One region of the Desmospora activa DSM 45169 genome, then DNA from elsewhere that is predicted to be linked to it. Evidence: predicted binding sites of a transcription regulator. Region 1 holds the regulator's gene; the other holds the start of a gene.
The links. The regulator Rex, encoded in region 1, represses fermentation and respiration genes when NADH is low (regulators of the CRP and FNR family bind a similar motif). The targets are predictions, from matches to a motif close to TTGTGAAATATTTCACAA.
Positions count from the first base shown of each region.

Region 2: a site for Rex is predicted at 1,809-1,826, ahead of C8J48_RS09425 (cytochrome ubiquinol oxidase subunit I). Genes of this name have one in related genera too.

Region 1 is NZ_PZZP01000004.1:35,123-38,547, forward strand. It holds gene groES (co-chaperone GroES) at 1-14, opposite strand, end outside; gene tatC (twin-arginine translocase subunit TatC) at 406-1,224, opposite strand; gene C8J48_RS17260 (redox-sensing transcriptional repressor Rex) at 1,449-2,129, opposite strand; gene C8J48_RS17265 (molybdopterin-binding protein) at 2,299-3,297, opposite strand.
Region 2 is NZ_PZZP01000001.1:1,931,831-1,935,255, reverse strand. It holds gene C8J48_RS09430 (cytochrome d ubiquinol oxidase subunit II) at 1-417, opposite strand, end outside; gene C8J48_RS09425 (cytochrome ubiquinol oxidase subunit I) at 435-1,757, opposite strand; gene C8J48_RS09420 (DUF1294 domain-containing protein) at 2,011-2,280, shown strand; gene C8J48_RS09415 (VanW family protein) at 2,357-3,415, shown strand.

The DNA of each region.
Region 1 (3,425 bases):
AACGGTTTGATCACGACAAAACACCCTCCTTCTTGAGGTGGACATTTTCGGCTTGTTAGCACTCGCATCAACCGAGTGCTAACACCATAAACAATGATATATTCCTCAGTTTGATTTTGCAAGCCCTTCCGGCGAAAAAATTGCCCCCGCTGTACTGGAAAAAGAAACAAACCCGGTTAGATCGGGTTTGAACAGAGAACGCGAGAATCCCGATACCGATCCACACCGGTAAATCACGTGCTCCATCAGAAAAGGTTAAGCTACCCTGTAAGACAATCGGGAGTAGAGTTCCGTCTTTATTCCCTGACTCACACGCACAAGTTTGACCCTCGGTTGCGATGCTCCTGGGTACCTGGCAGAGGCCATGCGATTAAACAACCGATCGCATGAAGCCTTTTAGCTGGATTAATCTTTTGGCTGCTCCCCCCACCAGTCGGCCTCCGAGCCGGGGGTGGCTTCTCTCTCCTGCCACGACGCCTCGTATGCTTCCTCTTCCGCTTTCATCTTGCGATAGATGCGCATGGAAAAGAAGATGCTTACCTCATACAGACCGATTAGGGGAAGTGCGACCAGGATATTAGAAATAAAGTCCGGCGGGGTGATAAAAGCCGCCAGCACCACCATCGCCAGATAGGCGAACTTGCGCCCTTTTTTCAATATTTCCGGGTTTAGAATCCGGATTCGCGTCAAAAAGAGAATGATCACCGGCAGTTCAAACAAAAGGCCGATTGGAATCACAATCCGAAACATAAAGCGAAAAAATTCGTACATTCCGTAGGTTTCCGTCGCCCCCAAAGAAGCCGTTAACAGGGATAAAAAGCCGATTATAAACGGCAAAATCAAAAAATAGCCAAACAGAAGTCCTAGGATGAGCAAGACGACGGATAAGGGAATATAACGCAATGTCGCTCGCTGCTCCTGTTTCGTCAGACCCGGCTGAACAAACCGCCACGCCTGATACAAAGCCACCGGCGAGGTTAGAACCAGACTGACGACAAAGGCAAAATTCATAAAGATGCTCAAGGATTCCGCTGGAGAAAAGATATGCAGCTCAAGATTACGTCCCAGGGGACCACTTAATATATCCGTCGTAATCCAATCGATAATCGGTTTGGCACACACAAATCCCACAATCAAAAACAAGACGAAAAACATCAACACGATGATGATTCGCTTCCGCATTTCACCTAGATGTTCCGTCCAACGCTGTTCTCGATCCGTCATCACTTCCGGGCTGGTGTAGCCGCCTCTGTTTCGTTGCTATAAGCGTAAAGTCGCTTCATCGACCACACCAACCCTCCCTCACTCTCACGGAAAAATTAAATATCGGACCCACTTCACTCTCTATCTCGATCAAACCAATCTCATAGATAGCCGCCAGACTGGTGTAATGTCTCAAACCCTTTGGAAGCAAAGGGGCTTATCCAATGATTGGTGAAATCGCTACACTACCTTTCGTGATCCCGTTCTCCAACCTCCAGCACCGGAAGATCTTCGTCGATAGGGAAGTTTTTCAGGAAGTAGATCAAAGTTTGCAGTTCAATTGTCAAATCGATGTTGTGCATACGCACATGAGGGGGCACGGTCAGTCGGACGGGGGTAAAATTCATGATCCCGCGAATGCCAGCATCCACAATCATATCTACCGTCGCCTGGGCCACGGTAGCAGGAACCGTCAGGATCGCCACCTCCACTTGGTGCAACTCAACCACTTCCTGAAAGCGTTCCATCGAAAAGACCGGAATCCCGTCCACCTCTTTGCCCACTTTTGAGATATCCGCATCAAAACCGGCTACGATTTTCGTGTTATGGCTGCGGTAAAAATTGTAGCCCAGCAAAGCGGTTCCCAAATGCCCCACACCAACCAGAACGACATTGGTCACCTCATCCTGATGAAGGAAATCGCGTAAAAATTGCAATAGGTAGTTGACATTATATCCGTAACCCTTTTTGCCCAGCTCACCCAGATAGGAAAGATCGCGACGGATGGTAGCTGGATCAATCTGCAATGCATCGCTCAGTTGAGAGGACGAAATACGCTTTTTCCCGATTGCGTGCAATTTCTCCAGATATCGATAATAGAGGGGCAACCGCTTGGCAGTCACCTGCGGTATTTTTCCTTCAGACATACAGCATCACCCCCGTTTGGCCGTTTATATTTATCACCCTCGTTTAGGTGTTTCTATCCTTTTTTTCCAAGTGGAGTGTCAAATTCAATCCGGTAAACACCTCGTGTCGTCTCTCCTGTCAGTGCCGACGCTTTTCAACAGTTTATCAACAATTCCTTGCCTCGATACCTCAACAGGAATGAAGGCCACCGTAGCCCAACTGCACGATATCATGGCGAGTAATGCGTTTCCCTACCAATATCCGCGGCAAAAACACATCAAATGACGTGTATTCATCATGAATGACGCAACCCGGCAAACCGAGTATCGGCGTTTGCTGATAATAAGCCACCATCAACATCGACCCTGGCAGCATCGGCGTTCCATAGCTGATAACATCCGCCCCCAGTGCTTTGATTGCCCCTGGTGTGCGATCATCGGGATCGACGGACATACCGCCGGTAACGCAAACCAAGTCCGCACCCTGTTCAACAAATGCCCGCACTTGCTCAATGATACGATCCTTTTCGTCACTGGCCAAGGTTTGACCCATGATAACGGAGCCAAAGCGTTCCACTTTTTCCTGCACCACCGGGCCAAAGCGATCCTGAATACGACCGTGGTACACCTCACTGCCGGTGATCACCACCCCGACTTTGCGCTGCGGAAACGGGACAACCTCCAGCACAGGCAATGTTGCATCGGCTAGTGCGGCTGCTTCCACCTGTCTCAGTCGCTCTTCCGGATAGAGAAGCGGGATCACGCGTGTTGCAGCCACGATGTCTTCCTTTTTAACGGGGATATCCGTTTTTCGAGTGGATAACACCGCCTGTTCCACCTGATTAATCCCATGGACACGGTTTGCATCCACCTGTAATAATCCATCTCGTTCCGCCACCAGGTTAACTTTCCCTTCCCGGGGCTGGGTCAAGGTCAATCCCGTTCCACATACCGCCGTAGCGATGCGAAGAGCAGCATCGTTCTCGTGCCACTCTCCTTCCGCAATCTCCAGTACATATAAGTGCTCCTTGCCGATGGACAACAAGGCTTCCCGATCCTCTTCACGAACCACATGCCCTTTTCGAAACAAGGGACCTTTATATTTTCCGGGGAGCACCTGGGTCAAGTCATGGGCCAATACGAGCCCCACCGCTTCGGAGACATGAACCTCCCGCAACTTGCTCTTCATTTTTTAACTCCCCCTCGATTTCCCAATGCTACTCTCTTTATTGTAACAAGCGGGGCTGGGCATGTGTAGATTTTCACATTTCTTTAACTGTTTCATCCCGCTTAGCAGTATCTCAATTGATTTTTATT
Region 2 (3,425 bases), on a different contig from region 1:
TTCTGAGATGGTGAGGACGGTTGAGAGGGAGGCGGGGATAAACAGCCCCGTTACGCCATATAGAAAGAGGGAGGTGCGGCTTTTTCGCGCCCCGTAGTTGGCAAAGGCATAGAAGGAGCCGCGGATAGAGAGCAACAGAAGTGCGACACCACCCGGCAGCAACAGGGCAGTGCCGTAGTAATAGGCGGTATCGGGAAAGAAACCGACGATCCCGACGAAGAAAAAGACGAGAAATACGTTTGTCACTTCCCATACCGGTGACAGATAGCGATCGATAATCCGGTTGATCAGGTGTTCTTTTTTGGTGAGAACGCTGTAGTAAGAGAAGAATCCGGCACCAAAGTCAATAGACGCCACAATGAGGTATCCATATAGAAACGTCCACAAAACCGTGATACCGATCAATTCCAATGACATCCGCTATTCCTCCTTCCTCAGGCGATACCGCGTTGTTCCATTTCTTTTTCCGCCGGTCGATTTTTAAAGAGGCGCAACAGAACGAGACTGGCAAAAATGGCGAGAGCGATGTAGAGAGCAGTAAACATCAGCAACAACACACCAACGTTGTCAGCAGTGGTGGAGGCTTCGCTCACTTTCATGATCCCGCGCAAAATCCAAGGTTGTCGTCCCACTTCAGCGTAAATCCACCCAAACTGAATCGCCAGAAACGAGAGCGGAGCCGCCCATACAATCCCCTTTAATAGCCATGGACGATAGGGGTTTTTTTGGCGCCACCACAACCAGGCGAAGAGCGCCGCAATCACAATTAGATAGGTGCCAATTACAACCATGCCGTCAAACAGATAGTGAATCCATAAAGGAGGGCGTTCATCCTCGGGAAAATCGTTAAGACCGATAATTTCAGAGCTGGGCGTCCCTCCACCAAGAATACTTAACGCCCAGGGAATCTCCAGTGCCCCCCGTACATTGCCGTTATCATCCAACCATCCGAACAAAACCAGGGGCGCATATTGGTCTGTCTCAAAGTGCCACTCTGCCGCAGCCAGCTTTTCCGGCACGTATTCAGCCAGGAATTTGCCGGAGAAATCGCCAGCCAACGCGGTTGCCAAGGCGAGTACAAGGCCGAGAATCATGGTTAGTTTCAACGCTTTTTTGTAATAGACATGATTCCGCCCTTTTAAAAGGTGCCAAGCGGCAATCGCAGCCAGCAAAAAGGCACAAGTGACATAAGCAGAGGTGAGAACGTGAGCTACTTTGGTTGGAGTGGCCGGATTAAACATGGCTTCCAGCGGACGGATGTTGATCACTTCTCCGTCCGGGCTTAAAGAGAATCCGGTGGGTGTATTCATAAAAGCATTGACCGTGGTGATAAAGACTGCTGACAGCGATGACCCCAACACGATTGGAATCGACATCAACCAGTGATAAATTGGCTTCTTAAATCGATCCCAGGTGTAGAGATAGATACCCAGAAAGATGGCTTCAAAGAAAAAGGCGAAGGTTTCCAAAAACAAGGGCAAGCTGATAATGTTGCCCGCCATTTGCATAAATCGTGGCCATAACATACTTAACATCATCCCGATACAGGTGCCGGTTACAACTCCTACCGCCACAGTGATGACAAAGCCACGGGTCCAGCGGCGAGCCATCAAAATATAATGAGGATCTTTTTTGTAGATGCCCCATCCTTCTGCAATCGAGATAAATACAGGAACACCGACACCGATGGTTGCCCATATAATGTGAAAAGAAAGTGTTTCCGCTGTTAGAATTCGACTTAGAATAGTGGGATCCATGGTATTGCCCCCTCTAATACCCTTGTTACCGTCATCATACCTTCTTTTTGTTTGTGAAGAAATACACAAATTTAACCTTTCATAAAGTCTTCACTTATTTGACATGGGATCAACAAAAATAAGACATTAAACTGTCAGAGTGTTGGCGAAAAGGTTTACTTAAATTTAAACTTTGTTCATCATTGAACAAATAAACCCAAAATCGTCTAGAAGTCCTATAGCCAAGCCCTATACTTCTCGTTATGCTGTTGGCATGAGTCTGTTTATCCTTTATCTTCTAATGATTAACGGTTATGGTTGCCTTGTCATGTGGCACGATAAGCGACGAGCGAAACAGGGGGGATGGCGCGTTTCCGAGCGACACCTGTTTACGGCTGCGCTGGCGGGAGGAGGCGCCGGTATCTGGGCAGGAATGCAATGGTTTCGCCATAAGACGACCCGTCCTGCCTTTCGCATCGGTATCCCCTGTATTATGGTCGTAAACGGATTAATGACGATTTTATGTCTTTATTGGCTGTGGTGATCGTTTTTTCTGCATGATGTTGGCAGATGACATCTTTCCCCTTTGTTACACACTAAGAAGCAAAGGGGTGACCAGAATGAAAGGAATCATCACAGGATTATCGATCCTTCTGTGTATCTGTGGCTGTACAACACAGACTCCACCCCCACAAAGCCTTGGGGAGCCCCCTTTACCACAACAGATGGGACAGCAGCCGACCTCCAATTTAATCCTAACGGATGGAGAGAGACGCTGGGAGCTCAATTTAGCAGATGTAGGCTTTGATGGAGTGGATCCGACCACGTTGGATCGTGCCGCTTTTTTTGAGTGGTTGGCCAGTAATGTGGAATCACAGGTGAATCGCCCCCCGGTTTCAGCCCGGTTTGAAAACCGAAAGCCGATCCCTCACCGGGACGGTCGCCAAGTTGATCGGCACGAATTGGAGGGGTGGTTGGATCATATTCACGAACACGTCAACCAAGTATCGGAAGTCCCGATCCAAGTCTGGAAGCCGATGATCACCACCAAAACACTGCTTCGTATCAAAGAAAAACGGCTAGGGACTTATAGCACTCGCTATAACCCTGGGAACGTCAACCGCACGCACAACATTCATTTATCGACCAAGGCGATGGATCATGTTGTGCTACCTGAAGGTGAGATTTTCTCATTTAATCAAATCGTAGGGATGCGTACACCCAACCGAGGGTATAGACCGGCACCGGTTATTGTTCGCGGTGAGTATACAGAAGGAATTGGCGGAGGGATTTGCCAAACCTCATCCACTTTGTTCAACAGTGTAGAGCGAGCGGGTTTGCGGGTTATTCAGCGAGTCAGTCATACAAAGAATGTTACCTATGTCCCTCCGGGCCGCGATGCGACAGTCTCTTGGGGAGGACCCGATTTCAGCTTCCAAAATCAACTCAATCAACCGATCTTGGTTGCTGCCCGCGCCAATCAGGGGTGGTTGACAGTGGATATCTACGGATCGGGAGATACTCACAATCATCCACGATCCACACCCGAACCGCCAAAGGATGAACCGAAAGTGGAAAAAGTTCCACCGAAAACAAAGCAGCCGTTGGATAAAAGCGCGGAAGAATATCGTAATCCGCCTTTACAGAAGAAAGAGTGGGAGCAGGATATAACTGAATGAAGGTGAAAAA